DNA from 2 places in the Halarsenatibacter silvermanii genome. Region 1 is predicted to be linked to the other one. Evidence: a T-box and tRNA genes for the amino acid it is inferred to sense, from the RefSeq annotation. Region 1 holds a T-box; the other holds one or more tRNA genes.
The links. The T-box of region 1 lies ahead of ileS (isoleucine--tRNA ligase). A T-box ahead of a tRNA ligase gene usually reads a tRNA of that ligase, here a tRNA-Ile.

Region 1 (10,460 bases):
TCTGTGACACTCCTCCACTGTGGCCGGTCTGGCCAAAAGTTTTGGCAGTGGAGCGATGACCAATTCCATAGAGGAAATTGATAACGTCGATGCCTTTTTTGTCACCGGTTCCAATCCCACCGAGAATCACCCGGTTATAGGCAGCCGCATCAAAAAGGCGGTCCGCAGCGGTGCTGATCTGGTCGTCTCCGACCCCAGGCGCATAGAGCTGGCCGAGGAGGCCGATGTTTTTCTGCAGCCCTATCCCGGCACTGATGCTGCGCTCATAAACGGTATCATGCACGTAATTCTGGAAAAAGACCTGCAGGATGAGGAATACATCGAGGATCGAACCGAGAATTTTGCCGAGCTGAAAGAGGTTGTAGAGGAATATAATCCCGCCCGGGTTGAGGAGATCACCGGAGTTCCGGCCGAAAAGATTAAAAAAGCTGCAGAAATTTACGGCCGGGCGGACCGAGGAGCCATATATTATGCCATGGGGATTACCCAGCACGTTTCGGGCACGGGCAATGTCACTTCTCTGGCCTGTATGGCGATGATGACAGGTAACGTCGGTCGCGAGAGCACGGGTGTTAATCCCCTGCGGGGCCAGAGCAACGTTCAGGGCGCCTGTGACCTGGGAGGTCTGCCCAACGTATTCCCCGGTTATCAGGATGTGACCGATGAGGATATAAGAAAGAAGTTCGCTGATTACTGGGATGTAGATGGTTTTCCCGAAGAACCGGGTCTTACGGTGGTGGAAATTTTCCACGCCTGTGAAGAGGGAGATGTTAAAGGGCTTTATATCATGGGAGAAAATCCTGTTCTCTCCGACCCCGATCAAAAGCATGTGATCGAAGCTCTGGAAAATAATGAATTTACAGTAGTTCAGGATATATTCTTTTCCGATACGGCAGAATATGCCGATGTAGTACTGCCGGCGGCCTGTTTTGCCGAAAAAGAGGGCACAAAAACCAATACTGAACGCAGAATTCAGAAGATAAGACCGGCAGTCGATCCTCCCGGGGAGGCCAAACCCGACTGGCAGATCATTTCCGAGCTGGCGCAGGCGATGGGTTATGAGATGGAATACGAAAATACAGCCGAGATAATGGAAGAGATAGCTGATCTCACTCCCATTTACGGCGGCATCTATTATGACAGGCTGGAAGATGAGCGTCTGCAGTGGCCCTGCCAGGACAGAGATGATACCGGCACTAAATTCCTGCACGAGGGGGAGTTCGCCCGCGGCCTGGGCAAATTCCATCCCGTTCATTATCAGCCGCCTGTAGAAGGTATAGAAGATGAGGACTTCACCCACGTGATGATGACAGGCCGCATGCTGTATCATTATCATACCGGCACCATGACCAGAAATTCGAAGGCAATCGATGAATTTGAAAGCGATGGCTATGTGGAGGTAAATGAACAGGATGCCGAAAAGCTGGATGTCAGCCAGGGAGATAGGGTTAAAGTAACCTCGCGCCGGGGAGAGGTGGAAACTTATGCCAGAATCGGGAATACTGTAGCTCCCGGCCAGGTTTTCATGCCTTTTCATTACGCTGAAAGTCCGGCCAATCGACTTACCCATGACGAATTAGATCCTGAAGCCATGATACCTGAACTCAAAGTTACGGCGGTAAATTTAGAGAAGGCATGAAAAGTATGATGGTTTTATAATACAGTTGGCTGTTTAAATAAGGAGAATGAACAAATCCGGCGGGAGCAAACATCTGAGTAAAACCTCCTGCCGGATTTATGATTTAGAATTCTAAGAAAGACAAATAATCAGGAATATAGCTGAGCAAAGGAGGCATAGAAATTGAAAGGAAAAGGATTAAAGGGGTTTTTCTTGATAACAGCCTTTCTATTTGTCTTTGTTTTGGGAGGAACTTTAATTCATGCCGGCGAAATTATGGCAGCAGAACTTTATCAGGGGTTTTCTCAGGCTGATGAAAACGGATACGTTAAAGCTGAAGTCAGCCTCAGCAACGGCGAGATTGTGGGAGTTGATTTGACGGAGTATGATGAAATGGCCCGGGAAAAAGGCGATGATTATGACTGGGAAGAATGGCATGAAGCCATGGAATTACTCCCGCAGAAATTTGTCGAAGCCAATGATTCAGAGGTCGAGGTCATCAGCGGGGCGACCAACACCAGCGAAAAAGCTATCGAAGCGGTGGAGATGGCCCTGGCCCGTGCTGAAGGAGAGGAATATTTTTCGGGAACTTTCATGGGCATTTCCAGCATAGTTGAACGGGGCTGGGGTGTGGCCCGGGTTACTGTCGAAGTTGATGAAGAGGCTCCCGAGGGCTACAGGATAGAGGATCTCAGGCTGGAAGAGATTTCCGGTGATCAATTTAAGGATGAAGATTATGGCTGGGAGGAGTTTCACGCAGCGCAGGAGGAGATAGCAGCCCGCATGAAAGAAGCTGACACCTACGAAGTGGAGACCTATACTGGAGCGACCGGAAGCTCAGAACTCTGGCAGGAGGCGGTAGAAGATGCCCTGGAAAAAGCTGGCTTTTAATAAAAACAATTATTATTTATAACTTTTTTACATCATTTTTCTCCAGAGTAAGGTATGATTTATTTAGTGATTATTATCCGATAATAAACATTATGAATTTGACTGAAGCTATATCAAACCAGCTAAAATGGAGAAGATCTTATTGAGAAATTTATGAATGATAAAAATTCACTAACTGGAGGAATTCATTTTATGGCCAATGTAGCTAGAGAAATGGTGGAAATGCCGGTGTTGATGTAGATAAGCTGCTGGATCTGCTGGTCAAGAATGCTTCGGCCGAGCTGACAACATATTACTATTACACTTCTTTGAGGGTGAATCTCATCGAATTGGAAGGAGAAGGAGAAACCTCCTCGCCCTACGTATCGAAGTTCCTCTAATAAGAAAATATAAAGGCATTGATGCAGACTGCTGGCCCCGGAGAATATCCGGGGCCATTTTTGATGTGTGCCTCGTAGATTCAGAAGATAGCAGGTGGAATAAGAATCCTGCCCATGCTGTTTTCGTCGTATCGGTGTGTGAAGCCAACAATGACAGGGTGTCTGCCGTGAGGCAGAATCTGGAGAGTCTGAGGTGAAGGCCAGTCCAGAATAATATATAAACCAGAGGTGGCATCTGATTATGGCGATCCGCCATTTAAACGGAGAAGTTCGACGCCTGTTTGGGAGAATAAGGGGCCGCGAGGCGCTAAAACGAGAGAGTCCATGCAGGATAGTCAGGTGTGATTAGGGCTGGAATGGTCTAAAAGATAGTGGTTTCTGAATTGACCGGGGGAGGTCTGTGATGGTTTCTGTCGAAACCGGCAGAGATAAGCCCGGGTATAACCCCTTTCGGGAAAGCTATGGTGATGCCATCACAGAAGTCAGAGGACATCATAGTAGTGATGACAGCTGAGCCGAAGATAGTCAGGTAACTGGCAGGAGGATAAAGTCAGCTTGAGCGAAGGATGTCTACGCTATTGAAATCTGAGACATAACATGAGTGGTTTGTAGGGCAGAGCTGTTTAAACGCTGGTTTAGGACCGGTGGGGCCGGTAGGAGGATGGAAGGGGAAACCATAACCCTGAAATCAGAGTAACCCGGCATTACAGCCACCTGAGTAATGATATATCGGAGGGTGCGATTGGTGTAAAAGCCTAGAGACGCGGTCGATAATATCAGGAAGGACAGGGCCCTATGAGCAGTAATGTTAGGTGGAGGATTGGTAAGTGAAGGATAGGCAGGTGAAAGATGGTAAAGTGCACCTATTATACACTCAAGGACAGGATACTGGACAAATGGAACATGGACCGTGCAGCTCACACAGTCTTTGCCAATGAGGGTAGTGCCGGCATAGATGGACAGGAGATAAAACATTTCAAGAATAATTACAAGCAGAATATGAGGGAGTTACACAGACAGCTGTGGAATGGAACCTATGAGCCCTCGCCGGTGCTGAGGGTGATGATACCCAAGGATAGTGGAGGAGAAAGACCGCTGGGTATTCCCACAGTCAAAGATAGGATAGCTCAGGAAACGGTAAGAAGAATATTGAGTCCCATCTTTGAGAAGATATTTTGTGATTGCTCTTTTGGTTTTAGACCCAATAGGTCAGCTCTGGAAGCGATAGTGAAGGTGGAGGAGTACAGAGAGCAGGGGTATAAGCATGTAGTTGATGCCGATATTAAGGGATACTTTGATAATATAGATCAGGACCTGCTTTTGGACTTCCTCACAGAGAGGGTAAATGACGGCTGGGTGCTTAGGATAATTAGGTCGTGGCTTACAGCTGGAGTCATGACTGAAGATGGTATTGAAGACACACCTAACGGTACACCTCAGGGAGGCGTAATATCTCCCCTTTTAGCCAACGTTTATCTGCATCAATTCGATAGAGAGATGACCGATAGGGGTTACAAAATAGTCCGTTATGCGGATGATTTTGTGGTGTTAGCAAAGTCAAAGAGAAAAGCCAGAAGAGCCATGGATGTTACAGAGGAGATAATCACGGAAAAGCTTAACCTCACTTTGCACCCTGACAAAACTGAACTCACCAATTTTGGCAGAGGCTTTGAGTTTTTAGGTTACGAATTCATTGCTTGGAGATACAAGCGCCCCCGCAGAAAAGCACTGGATAGATTCAAAGACAAAGTAAGGGATATAACCAGAAGACAGCAGCCGTTTTCGGTTGATGTAATTATTGCCAGACTCAATCCAGTAATACGCGGTTGGGCGAATTATTTCGGGCACGGCAATGTTAAGAAACTTTTTCGCAGCTTGAATGAGTGGATAAGAATGCGTTTAAGGTCGTATAAGGAAGGCAAGAAAGCTCATTACCATCAGAATAGAAGAATCCCAACTGCTGAACTAAAACAGTTGGGACTTAAATCACTTACCATCGTGTCCTGAGGGGAGTAAAATACCCATCCGCGGTGACGCGGAGATGATAACTTACTCCCTGGAAAGGGGCTACAATAGCGGTAAGCTGTTTACGGGAGAACCGTATGCGCAGTTTGACGAGGGGTCCCAGCCGTAAAAGGCTGGTCCTACTCTATTTTGTCGGGCGGCAGTTTTTTTCTTGACAAATCAGCCGGATTGTTTTATCATAAAGGAGTGAACAAATATTTTTGACATATCTCAATAAAGGTGTCGAAGGAAATAGTAATCTGCAGCCTGAGTCGACAAGAGAGGAGATCCCCCGGGCTGAAAGATCTCCGGCTCAGAGCGGACGAATATCCTTCCTGAGCTCGAGTCTCGAAATTTACAGTAGGGATTTGCGCGGCCGGCGTTAAAGGCACAGAGAGGCAGCCCTGCGGCTGCAACTCGGGTGGTACCACGGTAACCCCATCGTCCTGAGCTTTTAAGCTCGGGCTTTTTTTAATTTCACTCATAAATAAAATATTACGATAGCCTGGAGGAGAGGTGATGATAAACTATGTCACAATTTCCCGACCTGCCGGAAAAGAATCCCGGCAGCCGCGAAAGAGAGATTGCCGATGAATGGTACGATATGAATCTGCTCGAAAAATGTGTGGAACAGAGAAAAGACAACGAACCCTATGTTTTTTATGAAGGTCCTCCGACTGCCAACGGTAAACCGGGGATTCATCATGTTATCGCCCGCACCTTAAAAGACACCGTATGTCGTTACCATACAATGCAGGGTTATATGGTCAAAAGAAAAGGAGGCTGGGATACCCACGGTCTTCCCGTGGAAATCGAGGTCGAAAAGGAGCTGGATCTGAACAGCAAAGAAGAAATCGAAGAATACGGCATAGACGAATTCAATCAAAAGTGCCGACAATCGGTCTTTGAATATGAAGAGCAGTGGCGTGAGATGACCGAGCGGATGGGTTATCTGATAGATATGGATGATCCCTATATCACACTGGAAAATGATTATATCGAATCGGTCTGGTGGATACTCGACCAATTCTTTGAGGAAGGATTTATTTACGAGGGACATAAAATACTTCCTTACTGCGCCCGCTGCGGCACCGGCCTGGCCTCGCATGAAGTGGCACAGGGTTATGAAGAGATCACCAGCAACAGTGTTTACGTCCGGGTAAAGCGCAAAGATAAAAACGAGTATTTTCTCATCTGGACCACAACTCCCTGGACCTTAGCGGCCAATGTGACCCTGACGGTTCACCCCGATAAAACCTACGTGAAAGCCCGCTATCAGGGAGATCTTTATTACATCGAAAAAGACCGGGCGGAAGAGGTATTTGTCGAAGATTATGAGATTGTTGAACGGGTTAAAGGAGAAGAGCTCGAAGGTATAGAATACGAACAGATCATGCCTTTTGTGGAGGTTAAATCCGACAAAGACGCTTTTTACGTAACTCTGGGTGATTATGTCACCGCAGAAGAGGGTACTGGAATAGTACACAGCGCTCCTGCTTTTGGAGAGGAAGACTACAAAACGGGTCAAAAATATGATCTTCCGGTTCTCCAGCCTGTTAACGAAGACGGAAAATATACCGACACTCCCTGGGAAGGTCAATTTGTGATGGATGCCAATGAAAACATAGTCGAATGGCTTATCGATAATGAAAAGCTGGTCCGCTCCCAGAAGGTCGATCACAATTATCCTCACTGCTGGCGCTGTGACACTCCCCTGCTTTACTACGCACGGGGGAGCTGGTATATCGAGATGACCAGAATTAAGGAGAGACTCATCGAAAATAATGACGGCGTGGAATGGTATCCTGATTTTGTGGGCGAAAAAAGATTCGGCAACTGGCTGGAAAATCTTCAGGACTGGGCTTTATCGCGTAATCGTTACTGGGGGACCCCGCTCAATATCTGGCGCTGTGACTGTGGAGAACTCACTTCGGTGGCCTCGGTGGATGAGATGCGCGAGCGAGCTGTCAATGAGGTGTCCGAGGATATCGAACTGCACCGCCCTTATGTCGACGAAGTTCTGCTGGAATGTCCGGAATGCGGCGGCGATATGCAAAGAGTGGAAGAGGTCATTGATTGCTGGTTTGACAGCGGTTCTATGCCCTTTGCCCAGTGGCATTATCCCTTCGAAAACGAAGATGTTTTTGAGGAGCAGTTCCCGGCTGATTTCATATGTGAGGGCATAGATCAGACCAGAGGCTGGTTTTATTCTCTGATAGCAATATCCTCATTCATAACCGGTGAATCACCCTACAAGAGGGTGCTGGTAAATGATCTTATACTGGACGCTGAAGGCAAAAAGATGTCCAAATCGCGCGGAAATACCGTTGATCCTTTCAACATGTTCGAAAAATATGGGGCCGATGTTCTGCGCTGGTATCTCCTGCAGGTCTCGCCTCCCTGGACTCCCACCCGCTTCGATGAGGAAGGGATGCAGGAGATAGACAGCAAATTTTATCGCACGCTTAAAAACGTCTACTATTTCTTTAAACTTTATGCGAATACCGACGAAATTGATCCCCGGGAGTTTTCTGTGGACCTCGAGGAAAGAAATAGGATCGACCGCTGGGTAATATCGCGGCTGCACAGCACGCTGGCCGAGGTTGAAAAACAGATGGATGAATATCATCTGACCAATGCTGTCAGAGAACTGCAGGATTTCATAGATGAAGATCTATCCAACTGGTATATTCGCCGCTGTCGGCGCAGATTCTGGGCTGATGAGCTTGACCGCGATAAGAAATCTGTGTTTCAGACCACCTACGAGGTACTGGAGAAGCTGGCCCGGGCCATCGCTCCTTTTGCCCCTTTCATATCGGATGATGTGCACCGCAGTCTGACCGACTCAGAATCGGTGCATCTCCAGGATTATCCCGGAGCCGATAATGAGCTCATCGCGGAGGATCTGGAGGAAAGAATGGGGCTTGTTCGAGACCTGGTGACCATGGGCAGGGCAGCCCGGGAAGCAGAAGAGCTCAAAGTAAGACAGCCGATAGCCCGGGTGCTCATATCTTCCGATCATAAAGATAAACTGGCAGAGCTCAAACCTCTGCTGAAAGAGGAACTGAATGTCAAAAAAGTTGAACACACTGAAGATCCCGGGCAGTATATGGAATATGAAGTTAAACCCAATTTTGAAAAGGTCGGACCTCAGCTGCGCGATAAGGTCAAACTTTTCGCCGGCTCTCTGGCCGAAATGGACTCCCGGAAGACTGCCAAAAAGCTGGAGGCGGGAGAGAAACTGACCGTCGATCTTGATGGGGAAAAATTTACCTTCGGCGAAGAGGAAGTCATCATCAATATTAGCAGCCGTGAGGGATATTCTATCGGCATGGAGGATAACGAGTTCATAATTCTGGAAACAGAGCTCTCTCCCGAACTAAAAGCAGAAGGATATGCGCGGGAATTCATCTCCAGGGTCCAGAATCTGCGTAAAAAGCATGATTTCGATGTGCTGGATAGAATAAAAATATACTATTCCAGCAGCCAGGAGATAGACAGGGCGGTAGAGCAATTCCATGATTATATCAGCGAGGAGACTCTGGCTGATGAAATCATTTCGGTCGAGGAGTCGGACCTGAAAGAAGCCGATGAATTCGAATTAAATGGCGAGCCTGCCCTGATAAAGGTAAAGCGTCTGTAAGAAAAGATAAATCTTCTCAAGAATTATTTTTGGCAAAGCCCCGCTGCAGGAATACTGGCTCTCCTGGCAGGCGGGGCTTTTTGATATCTATTGGTAGTAATATAAGCCCGGAATTAATTTGGGGATGATTGAATAAAGAGGCTATGATATAATATTAAAGAGGGTTCTTCCCTGATACAGGCAGTATGAATATGAGTAAAGATATATCGACCAAATGATATGGAGAAAAACCTCAAAACGTAATAAACACGGATCTTCTTGTTATCAGTTGATAGATATCGTATAACCAAACTGAAGACAAGAAGATCCTAAAATACATACTTGCGGGAGGGTTATTACGTGAATACTCAGTACATATTATCCGTAATTCAGCATCATGCTTTAAATCTTCTGGCCGGTGTGCTGATCTTTGCTATAGGATGGTTTGCCATTAAAGGCGGGCTTAAATTTCTCAGACGCTCGATGAAAGACAGGGTAGATCCGACTCTGGCCGGATTTATAAATTCGATGGCCAAAGTTGTGCTGATAATTGTACTGGCCATAAGTGCACTGGGCACGGCCGGAATAGAGATGACCTCATTTGTGGCAATAATAGGTGCCGCCAGTTTTGCTGCCGGTCTGGCGCTGCAGGGCAGTCTATCGAATTTTGCCGGTGGAGTAATACTGCTGCTTTTTCGTCCCTTCGAAGTAGGGGATTTTATTAGCGTAGGCGGTGATTGGGGTACAGTCGATGAAATTCAAATTCTCTATACTACCATCTATACTCCTCAGCAGCAGAAGCTTTATATTCCCAACGGCAATCTTGCCAACGAGAGAATTCTCAACTTTTCTGAGACCAGCAAGCGGCGGCTGGATATGCAGTTCGGCATAGGCTATGACGATGATTTTGAGAGGGCCAAAAAAATCATCCAGGATATAGCTGAAAAATGTGAGCTGATATATTCCAAACCGGAGCCCACGATCAGAGTTGGCGAACATGCCGGCAGCTCGGTGGAAATTTTCACCCGGGTCTGGATCAATCCAGATCATTACTGGGATGTCTGGTTTTACATGCATGAAGAGGTCAAAAAGAGATTGGACAGAGCTGGCATCGATATACCATATCCTCAGCAGGATGTTCATTTCGATCAGGATGTTTCAGAAGGTCTGGCTGATACCGGCAGCTGAAAGCTAAAAATAAAAATAACGAAACCGGGTGAAGCTCACTTAAATGTGAACTTCACCCGGCTTCAAAAAGTTTAGAGTTTAGGATACTTCAGCTCCGTCTCCCGTCAGTATTATAACTTTTAGGAGTCGCGAAAACTGCTGAAGCTTTTGCGTGGGACAAAGCCTGCTTTCACGGTTTCCCGCTGCAGTGTTTTACGCCAATCCCAGCTGCTTGATTCTCGCTTGCTTGCAGACATCGGTTTCCCTCCTAATGCATTTTTCTGCTGGACTACTGGCTACTCTTCCAGCTGCTGGATACTTATATACTTGTTACTATAGAAATATATCAAACTTGATGGTGTTTTTCAAGAGTTAATTCGTTAAATATCTAATTCTGAAGATAATCATTATACGGGTCGGGACTGAAAGGCCCGGCAGGAGGTGCTGAATTATGGAATTTTTGATGAGAACGACCTGGTCGCCCTATCTGGTGGGGATCGGCATAGGAGTTTTGAGCTGGCTCTCTTTTCTTTTTTCCAGAAAAGCCCTGGGAGCTTCAACCACTTTTGCTCGAACGTCCGGACTGATCTGGGAACAAAAAGACAGTTCGGTGACCGATAGATTGAGTTATTACCGTGATTATGCTCCTAAAATTGACTGGCAGATGATGCTGGTGATCGGCATTTTTGTCGGCAGCTTTATCTCCTCAGTGCTTTCAGGCAGTTTTTCTTTGAGTATGAGACCTCCAACGGATTATCCCTCTTTTTTGAATATAACT
Region 2 (10,460 bases), on a different contig from region 1:
TTATGGATCATTTTCAAAACCCCCGGAACATGGGTAAAATAGAAGACGCTGATCTAATAGGAGAAGTGGGGAATCCGACCTGTGGAGACATCATGAAGATCTATATGAATATCGATGATGAGGAGAAAATCACCGATATAAAGTTCAACACTTTTGGTTGTGGAGCTGCTGTAGCAACCAGCAGTATGGTTACCGAACTCGTCATGAATAAAACCTTAGACGAGGCTGAGGAAATCTCCAACGAGGAGATTGCTGAATCTCTGGACGGTCTTCCCCCTGCCAAGATGCATTGTTCTAACCTTGCGGCAGATGCTGTCAAGGATGCTATCGAAAAGTACAGAGATCCAGAAAAACAGTCAGGAGCAGGACATGTCGATCATGCTGAGGAACTGCAGCAGGACGAAAAGGTGGCGGAATAATTTTTACAAACTTTGGTATATAAGGCGGCGGGTGATTAAATGACAAAAGTTATGGTAGCTATGAGCGGCGGTGTTGATAGTTCTGTCACCGCCGCTATTTTAGATGAAAAAGGCTTTGATGTTATCGGTGCTACTATGAAAATCGTTCCTGATTTTGTGAAAGAGAGCCATGAACAGGAGGGGAGCTGCTGCGCAATTTCGGATGCCAAAAAAGTTGCGGCAGCTCTGAATATTCCTCATTACAGCTTTAATTTTAAAAAAGAGTTTTCTGAGAGAGTTATAAATAATTTTGTGAAAGAATATACCAGCGGTAGGACTCCCAACCCCTGTGTTGTCTGCAACGAGGAGTTGAAGTTTTTTGAGCTTTTACGTCGTTCCCGGGAAGCCGGCTGCCAGTATCTGGCAACCGGTCATTATGCTTTGAAGGCAAAATCCAATTCCGGAGATAGAATTCTGTTAAAAAAAGGCAAATCGCTGGATAAAGATCAAAGTTATATGCTATATCGGCTGGATCAAAAACAGCTAAAAAGATCTTTATTTCCTCTGGGAAATTATGAAAAGGGTCAGGTTAGAGAGCTGGCTCAAAAGTTTGATCTTCCAGTATCTGATAAACCTGACAGCCAGGAAATTTGTTTTGTACCTGATGATGATTATAAGAAGTTCCTGGAAAGATATTTTTCTGAACCTGGAAAAACAGGACCAATTTATTATGTCGATGGCGAAAAAATAGGAGAGCATGAGGGTCTTTATAATTACACGATCGGGCAGCGTAGAGGCCTTGGTATTTCTCTTGATCATCCTGTTTATGTGGTTGAAATAGATAGTGACAATAATGCCCTGATAGTGGGACCTCGAAGCGAGCTCAACTTCAAAGGTTTAAAAGTTAAAAAATTAAACTGGATACCATTTCAGAAGCCCCCCCAGTATTTAAAGGCTGATCTAAAAGTAAGATATAATGCTGATCCCGTAAAATCTATAATTGAGCCAGTATCTTCAGATCAGGCCATAGTATTTTTCCAGGAACCTGTCAGAGCAGTTGCTCCCGGCCAATCCGCCGTTTTTTATCGCGAGGATTTAGTGGTGGGGGGAGGCTTAATAGAGAAAGGGTTTAGGATTAAGAAGATCTAAAAAAAAATTGCTATAAGGCTTGACATGTAAGTCTTTGAATGGTATTCTATTAATCGTCGAGCGGGAAAGGAACTCTTTTTTAAATTGTTTTCTGCTCGAGAAGCAGATAAGAAAAGTTTGGAAAACAAATGACAGATTAGCTCTTGACAGATGATAGTTAAAATGCTAAAATTGATTGTGGATTGAAGATAGAATTTAAGGATTTTGGGCCTATAGCTCAGACTGGTCAGAGCGCACGCCTGATAAGCGTGAGGTCAGTGGTTCAAATCCACTTAGGCCCACCATTTGGGGGTATAGCTCAGCTGGGAGAGCGCCTGCCTTGCAAGCAGGAGGTCAGCGGTTCGAATCCGCTTACCTCCACCAATTAGAAATAAATTTTTAAAATAAATTTTGCTATTTCCGGTGACAAAAGCGGAGGGGAAACACCTGTTACCATTCTGAACACAGCAGTTAAGTCCTCCAGCGCCTATGGTACTGCAGAGGCGACTCTGTGGGAGAGTAGGTCGTTGCCGGATAATAATTTTTATTTTCGCTCCCCGATAGCTCAGCTGGTAGAGCAAGTGGCTGTTAACCACTGAGTCGCAGGTTCGAATCCTGCTCGGGGAGCCATTTTTGTTTGATTAGAATTTTTTATTCAAAAGTTAGTAAATTAATTTGAAAAGACAGCAGTTACAGCAGTTAAAAGATTGTATTTTAAATGTTTATTTGATAATATGCTATTTAGATTGGATTTTTGGCAGGAGGAGGTCGTAACTTTGAGGGAATTTAATGAAGAATGTTTTTTTGAATTTAGAGAGAAAATGGATGAGAGAATTATGGATATTGATAATTTACAGATAAAGAGATTTTTTAATCTGGATAAAAAGGTTTATGAGGAAGGCGAGCTGGATAGAAAAACTAAAGAGATGATGGGACTTCTTGCTTCCTTGATTTTAAACTGTGATGACTGCGTGAGATATCATATTAATGAATTACATAATTTAGAGGTAACTGAAAAAGAGCTGGGAGAGATCTTCAGCATCAGTCTGATTACAGGCGGCTCGGTAGTTATACCCCATCTAAGGAGGGCAGTTAATTACTGGGATGAATTGAAGTCTAATACTGATGAATCGAAAAGAGCGGGCAGTTATGAGATATATACAGACGGCGCCTGTCAGGATAATCCAGGTCCCGGCGGATTTGCAGCCATAATAATGCAAGAAGGGGAAGAAAAAGAGGCTATATCCGGAGGGGTAGATGAAACCACGAATAATAGAATGGAGCTCAGGGCGGTAATCGAAGGTTTGAAAAGCTTTGAGCATGGCAGCAGCATTGCTCTATATAGCGATTCCAATTATGTGGTTAAAGGACTTGTTAAATGGCTGGATAACTGGAAGGAAAATGGCTGGAGCACTTCTTCTGGCAATGAGGTCAAGAACAAGGATCTATGGCTTGAGCTTGAGAATCTGCGGCACAAGTATGATCTGTCTGTTAACAAGGTAAAAGCGCATGCTGACAATGAGCTTAACAATAGAGCTGATGAGCTGGCCAAGAAAGCTATTCCTCAATCTGAACTCAAGGGAGAAAAATAAAAAATCCCCGCTTCTTTAAGCGAGGATTTGTCGGGACGAAGCACAAAATTGCCTTACTTCTGACAATCAGGGCAGAGTCCGTAAAATTCCAGCCTGTGCTTGTTGACTTCAAAAGGAAAGTTATCTTCGACACTGGAATTTAATTCATCCTGTACTTTCATATCGAGATCATAAATTTCTTCGCATTCGCTGCAGTGAAAGTGATAATGATTTTTTGAACAGCCGTCAAATCTACTGTGAGTGCTACCATAATCAAGAACCATAATCTCATCCATCTCTTCTAATACATTGAGGTTACGATAAATTGTTCCCAGACTGATATTGGGGATTTCTTTCTTTACTTCCTCATAAATTTCATCAGCAGTAGGATGAGAGTCGGTATTTTTCAAAACTTCCAGAATAGCTTTCCTCTGTTTTGTCATACGAGTATTTTTGGGCATTATGGTTACCCCCCAACGTTAAAAAAATTTATAATGGTTATTGCTATTAGTATTATAACAGTAATACATGCTGACTGCAAATTATATTATGAAAAATTCAAAAATATGAATTAAGGGATCTTCCAGTACAAATAAATGAGGTTTTACACACCTATTAACCAACCGAAGACAAGAAGATCCGAATTAAGAAGATCCTAATTAAGAAAGGAGAGTTAAGATGTCTGAAAAAAAAGGCAGAATTTTGACCGGTGATCGACCAACAGGAAAACTTCATCTGGGCCATTATGTTGGGAGTTTGGAGAATAGAATTAAACTATCAGAAGAATACGAAACTTTTATAATAATTGCAGATGTACAGGCTTTGACAACAAATTTCGACGAGCCTGAAATGCTGGAAAAAGATGTGATGCAGGTGACAGAGGATTATCTGGCTGCAGGTATCGATCCTGAAAATGTCACTATATGTGTTCAATCGATGATTCCTCAAATTGCTGAACTAACAGTTATTTATTCCATGCTGGTAACCGTTAATCAGCTGGAAAGAAATCCTACTGTCAAGGCCGAGGCAGAACAGCACAATTACGAAGAAATGACATATGGTTTTCTTGGCTATCCGGTAAGTCAGGCTGCAGATATCACGTTTTGTCGTGCTGATCTGGTTCCTGTTGGAGAAGATCAAATTCCTCATCTCGAACAGACTCGAAAAATTGTCAGGAAGTTTAACAATCTTTACGGAGAAGTATTTCCTGAACCTGAACCAAGAATCGGTGATTTTCCCAGGCTTATCGGTCTCGATGGAAAAGCTAAAATGAGCAAAAGCCTTAATAACGCTATTTTTCTTTCAGATACCCGGGAAAATGTAAAAAACAAGGTCAGCCAGGCAGTTACCGATCCGGCTCGTGTCAGACTCGATGATCCCGGCCATCCAGAAGACTGCCCTGTTTTTGAGTATCACAAAGCTTTTAATGAAGAAGAGGTCGAGGAGATTAGAGAAAGCTGTCGCGAGGCAAAAATAGGATGTGTTGCCTGTAAGGAGAGGCTTGCTGAAAAAATTAATCAATTTTTGGAGCCGATGAGGGAACGGAGGAAAAAATATAAAAATAATCCTGATCTGATCGAGGAGATTCTTTATTCTGGAACGAAAAAGGCCAGAAAAGAAGCTGAAAAAACGATGGAGAAGGTTAGAGAGGTTATGGAAATAGATTATTTCTAAATTATCCAGCCCGGGAGGAAAATGTTTTGAATTTCACTAAAGTATGCCTGTTGTTTGGAGGCCAATCACATGAACATAAAGTATCCATAATGTCAGCCAGGTCAGTTTTCGCTCAGCAGGAAGGCCTGGATAATTTTGAGTTTCATCCTACAGCGATAACCCGGAATGGTTTTTGGCTCAGTGAAGCTTTATCTAAAAAGATTTTAAACAGCGACACAAAAGAGATCCCTGAGGAATACGAAAAAAAGTATTCTTCTAGCTGGCAGAGCATTAAAGAAAATTTTGATGAAAAAATTGACTTAGCTTTTCCACTTTTGCACGGTCCATTTGGAGAAGATGGAACCATTCAGGGTTTTTTGGAGACTTCAGATATCCCTTATGTAGGCTGCGATGTTACAACTTCTGTTCTCGGCATGGACAAAATTTATCAAAAAAATATTTTAGAAAATCAAGGATTCCCTCAGGCTAATTATATTTCTTATAACAACTTGAAAAATATATCGGCAAATAATGATCTAAGCAAAAGATTGGATGAGGAGGTCTCAGAAAAAACAGGCTATCCATGTTTTGTTAAGCCATCACGGCAGGGTTCCAGCCTTGGTATAAGCAGAGTCAGGTCGGCTGATGAACTAAACCAGGCTTTGGAAAAAGCTTTAAAGTACGACGATAGAGTTTTGATCGAAGAATCTATTGCCGGCAGGGAGATCGAGTGCTCTGTTTTAGCTGAAGATGAAGAATGTAAAGCCTCTGTTCCTGGAGAAATAATACCCGCGGGTGATTTTTATGATTATAAGTCTAAATACCTTACTGACGAAACTGAATTAATTACGCCGGCAGAATTAAGTTCTGAAATTGAAGAAAATATACGCTCGCTTTCCTGCGATTTATTTCGTAATCTCGGAGGAAAAGGTTTTGCCAGAATAGACTTCTTTTTGACCTCCGGGGAAAATGAAGTATTAATTAATGAGATAAATACCATCCCGGGTTTTACCAAAAGAAGTATGTATCCTAAAATGTGGCAGGAAAGCGGACTTGACTATGTTAAACTTCTTCAAACCCTGTTCTACACGACTTTAAAGAACTGATATTAACTCAAACTTTTTTACTGTTTTCTATCAAAACTCCTACAATGCGTGCGATTGCGGCCATTTCCCCTGTTTTTTAACAGGGGAATATTTTATTTAAGTTTATTGGATAGAGAGGAGTTTTTTTCTTTTTGTAGAATACTAAAAATAAGCAGTGGTGAAAAGTGGTGAATTGTGGAGTGGAGGGGTGGATAGCTTATGTTTATGGGAGAATATCATCACAAATTGGACAGCAAAGGACGGGTAATTATGCCCGCCCAGTTTCGTGAAATTCTGGATGACAGTTTTGTCATTACCAGAGGGCTGGATAATTGTCTTTTTCTTTACCCACCTCCTGAATGGAAAAAACTAGAAGAAAAACTCAACTCTCTTCCCCTCACCAAAAAAGATGCCAGAACTTTTACGAGATTTTTCTTATCCGGTGCGAGTGAATGCTCCTTCGATAGTCAGGGAAGAATTAGTCTTCCGCAGAATTTGCGCAATTACGCAAATTTAGATGAGGATATTGTTATCGCCGGAATAGGCCGCAGAATTGAACTCTGGGCCAGTGACCGCTGGGAGGACTTTTTGCAGGATGCCGAAGAATCACATGAGGATATAGCTGCTACTCTTGAGGGGCTTGAGATTTAAAATTTATTCTGACCAGTTTGATCGTGGTAAGGAGTGAAAATTTTGGGGAATAAAGAGCAAGATCATATTCCTGTTCTTTTGGATAAAGCAGTCAATTATCTTAATATAAAAGAAGATGGTATTTACATAGATGCTACCCTGGGCCGCGGAGGACATGCGGGTGAAATTTTGCATAAACTGGACGAAGAAAAGGGGCAGTTTTTGGGAATAGATAGAGATAAAACTGCTGTTAATTTCTGTCGTGATAAATTTTCCGATCATAAAAATGCTGAGTTTTTCCACGAAAATTTCGTAAAGTTGCCGGATATAATTCGAGATAAAGGTTTGGCAGGGGCAGACGGAATATTGTTCGACCTGGGAGTTTCTTCCCCTCAGATCGATAATCCCGAGCGAGGTTTTTCATACAGCAGCCCAGCTCCTCTCGATATGAGAATGAATAGAGATAATAATATTACCGCAGCTGATATCATCAATAATAGATCTAAAAAAGAGATCAGCAGAATATTAAAAGAATACGGAGAAGAACGCTGGGCAGAGAGAATTTCAGAATTCATCTGCAGGCGCCGGAAAGATCAGGAAATCGAAACCACTGAAGAACTCGTGGAAATTATTAAGGATGCTATTCCAGCTTCGGCCAGAAGAAAAGGAGGACATCCTGCCCGCAGGACATTTCAAGCTTTGAGAATTGCGACAAACAAAGAGCTGGAATCTCTGGAAAAAATAATGAAAAAGCTGCCAGGATTGCTTGTTCGAGAAGGTAGAGTCTGCGTCATCTCTTTTCATTCTTTAGAAGACAGGATCGTCAAACATAGTTTTAAAGAGCATGCCCGCGAATGCACATGTCCGCCGGATTTTCCCATATGTCGATGTGAAAAGGAAAAAGAGCTAGAAATAATTACTAAAAGCCCGGTCAGGGCTGATGAAAAGGAGGTTGAAAAAAATCCCAGGGCCAGGAGTGCGCGATTGAGAGCTGCTAAAAAATTGTGATTTAAAAGCTGAGATTATTTTAAGAGAAAATAATTTATCCATAAAGGGGGTGCAGCTATCTTGAGGAAAGGTCATTTTTCTGGAGAAAGGTTTATTAATGGCCTGCAGAAGATTATCGATTTAAAAAATCAGGATAGAAGTGCAATGATAATATTTTTGATGATTTTTATTATGTTGATTCTGCCTATGAGCATTATAATAACTCAGTCTTTGAGAATTGTCGATCTTAATTATCAGGTGGAAAACCTCGAGGAGAATTTATCCGAAGTTCAGGCAGAAAATTCTCAAATTGAAAGACAGATTGCGGAGAAAAAGAATCTGGAAAGGATCGAAAGATTAGCAAGAGAAGAATTAAACATGGTTGAGGCTGAAAATACCAGGGATTTAGCTCTTACACCGCAGACGGAAGAATCTCAGGTTCTGGCAGCGGGGGAAGCTGATAGCACAGGAATATTTGAGGAGTTCGTGCAGGTCTTTCGCAGGGCAGCAGCGGCTTCTTTCGACTGATGAAAAGAGGTTAGTGATATGTCGGATCGCCACAGCATGGATGAAGTGCATAACAGAATAAGATATTTTTTGTTTCTTTGTCTGCTGGTATTCATAATAATTACAGGCAGATTGTTATGGCTGCAGATTTTCCAGAGCTCTCATTTTCAGAGGCTTGTCCTGAATCAAAGAATTCAGCAGAGGCAGGTCGACAGCGATAGGGGTAAGATTCTGGACAGAGAAGGCAGAAATTTGGCTGTCAATACCAGTGCTCCCACTATTGTTGCGTTACCTGAAAAGATTGATGATCCTGCTTCTGCTGCTGAGAAGCTGGCGGAGGTGCTGTCGGCCGACCGCAGGAAGCTGGAATCGAGAATCAGCGGCGGAAGTCAGCTGGTGTATCTGGAAAGACAGGTTTCTAACGATATTTATTCTCAAGTGGAAGATTTAAATCTGGAAGGTATATCCAGTATTGAAGAGCCAAAAAGGATTTATCCCTCCGGTGATCTTGCCGGGCAGATACTTGGTTTTACAGGGATAGATAATTTTGGGCTGGAAGGTCTGGAGTACGCCTATAACAGCATTTTGAGCGGGAATCCGGGGTTGGAAATCAGAGAAATGGATGCCCTGGGAGATAATATCCCCCTGGAAATAGAAAACCAGAACAATATAGACGGCGATCAGGGCAAAAATATACACCTGACCATAGATGAAACTCTTCAATATTTTGCCGAAAATGAGCTCAAAAGAGCCCGGGAAAATTACAATGCCTCCGGCGGAACTATTATAGCTATGGATCCTGAAAACGGGGATTTACTGGCTTTGGCCAACAGCCCTGACTTTAACCCCAATAACTTCCAGGATTTCAGCAGTGAAAAAATGAGAAACAGGGCTATTAGCGATAATTTTGAGCCCGGTTCAGTATTTAAAGTGTTTACCGCTTCCCTCTTTTTGGAATATGGTTATTATGATATGCAGGATAAATTATATGATCCCGGGAGCATAAAAGTTAATGATGCTGAAATTAACTGCTGGTCTGCAGACGGTCACGGTACCCAGAGTTTTGTAGAAATTTTTGCCAACTCCTGCAATCCCGGTTTCGTACAGATGGGTCTTTCAATGGATCCTGAAAATTTAATCGAAGGTCTGGAAAGATTTAATTTCGGTAAAAATACTGGAATTGGACTTCCCGGCGAGAGTTCCGGAAAGCTGAGGCCGGATCATTATTCAGAAGTTGAACAGGCTACCATGTCTTTTGGCCATGGTTTGTCGGTTACCCCTCTGCAGCTGATAACCGCCGCCGGGGCTATAGCAAATGATGGTATTATCAAAAAACCCCGGCTTGTCAGGGGTATATCCTCATCGACGCTGAATGAAGAGGATATTGCTGAGCTGCAGTCTGAAAGGATAAGAAAGGCTATATCACCTGATACCGCAAAAAAGGTTAGAGATCTGATGATAGAGGCTGTAGAAGAGGGAACCGGCCAGGAAGCAAAGATGGAAGGGCTGTCAGTCGGGGGAAAAACAGGGACTTCCAGGCATTATGGGGATGAGGACACCTATGACACCTCATTTTTGGCTCTGGTTCCCGGGGATGATCCTGAACTGGCAGTTTTGGTGGTTTTGAGAGATATTGAAGGAAAAGAGGATGAAGATTTTTATGCGAGTGAAAATGCAGTTCCAGTATTTAAAAATTTGATCAGCAATGCTCTGCTGGAAAGAGATTTACTCGCCGGAAATGATGATCCGGATCCGGATGAATACGATAAATCCACTGAAAAGTTCGAAATTGGAAATTATAGGGGTTTGAATGCACGCAATATCAGCAGAACATTGAGAAGAAAGGGATTAAATGTTAAACTTATAGGAGAAGGAGAGACGGTAAAAGGACAGAGGCCGCTTTCGGGGGCAGAAGTTAATTCCGGAAGCACACTCAAACTTTTTCTGGATGATGCAAAATTGGAGAATAGAAAGGTTATGGTGCCTGATTTTCGAGGTTTAGAAACTGGAGAAGCAGAAAATCTGGCCAGATTATACGGTTTTTACTTGAACGGATCGGTTAGTGGGGAAATCAGCTACCAATCTCCCCCGCCGGGCGAACGTCAGGAAATTTTTGATTCGATCACCATCGAATAATTGAACTGAATCTTTTCAGGAAATAAATTTTGGAGGTATTATGAATTGGAAGCCAGAGATCTTCTGAAGGAAATTGATTGGCAGAACCGATATGGCAGAGGAGATTTCAGCGTCGCTGATGTGACTCAGGATTCCCGCCGGGCAGAAGAAGGATTTGTTTTCCTGGCCAGAAAAGGTTTTAAAACTGATGGTCACAGATTTATAAAGGATGCCTACCAGAGAGGATGTCGGGCTTTTATAGTTGAGGAGCTGCCGGAAACATTGCCCGATGATACTTTTTTTATAAAGGTGGAAAATTCGGCTGAAATTCTCGGGCAGGTAGCTGCAGTTGTGCATGATCATCCAGAGAAGGATCTTGATATTTA

Region 2: it encodes a tRNA-Ile, which carries the amino acid that the T-box ahead of ileS (isoleucine--tRNA ligase) is inferred to sense. The anticodon was not compared.

What each region holds. Positions count from the first base shown of each region.
Region 1 covers NZ_FNGO01000005.1:136,969-147,428, reverse strand. The annotation lists gene fdhF (formate dehydrogenase subunit alpha) at 1-1,639, shown strand, start outside; gene BLT15_RS04240 (FMN-binding protein) at 1,802-2,509, shown strand; partial or broken gene BLT15_RS13755 (DNA protection protein DPS) at 2,702-2,850, shown strand; gene ltrA (group II intron reverse transcriptase/maturase) at 3,739-4,896, shown strand; T-box leader at 5,128-5,345, shown strand; gene ileS (isoleucine--tRNA ligase) at 5,423-8,536, shown strand; gene BLT15_RS04220 (mechanosensitive ion channel family protein) at 8,876-9,703, shown strand; gene BLT15_RS04215 (YeeE/YedE thiosulfate transporter family protein) at 10,134-10,460, shown strand, end outside.
Region 2 covers NZ_FNGO01000004.1:42,622-53,081, reverse strand. The annotation lists gene nifU (Fe-S cluster assembly scaffold protein NifU) at 1-419, shown strand, start outside; gene mnmA (tRNA 2-thiouridine(34) synthase MnmA) at 459-1,547, shown strand; tRNA gene BLT15_RS02940 (tRNA-Ile) at 1,754-1,831, shown strand; tRNA gene BLT15_RS02935 (tRNA-Ala) at 1,835-1,910, shown strand; rRNA gene rrf (5S ribosomal RNA) at 1,946-2,062, shown strand; tRNA gene BLT15_RS02925 (tRNA-Asn) at 2,081-2,156, shown strand; gene rnhA (ribonuclease HI) at 2,303-3,118, shown strand; gene BLT15_RS02915 (Fur family transcriptional regulator) at 3,172-3,558, opposite strand; gene trpS (tryptophan--tRNA ligase) at 3,776-4,771, shown strand; gene BLT15_RS02905 (D-alanine--D-alanine ligase family protein) at 4,798-5,856, shown strand; gene mraZ (division/cell wall cluster transcriptional repressor MraZ) at 6,055-6,486, shown strand; gene rsmH (16S rRNA (cytosine(1402)-N(4))-methyltransferase RsmH) at 6,529-7,473, shown strand; gene BLT15_RS02890 (septum formation initiator family protein) at 7,534-7,980, shown strand; gene BLT15_RS02885 (penicillin-binding transpeptidase domain-containing protein) at 7,999-10,095, shown strand; gene BLT15_RS02880 (UDP-N-acetylmuramoyl-L-alanyl-D-glutamate--2,6-diaminopimelate ligase) at 10,141-10,460, shown strand, end outside.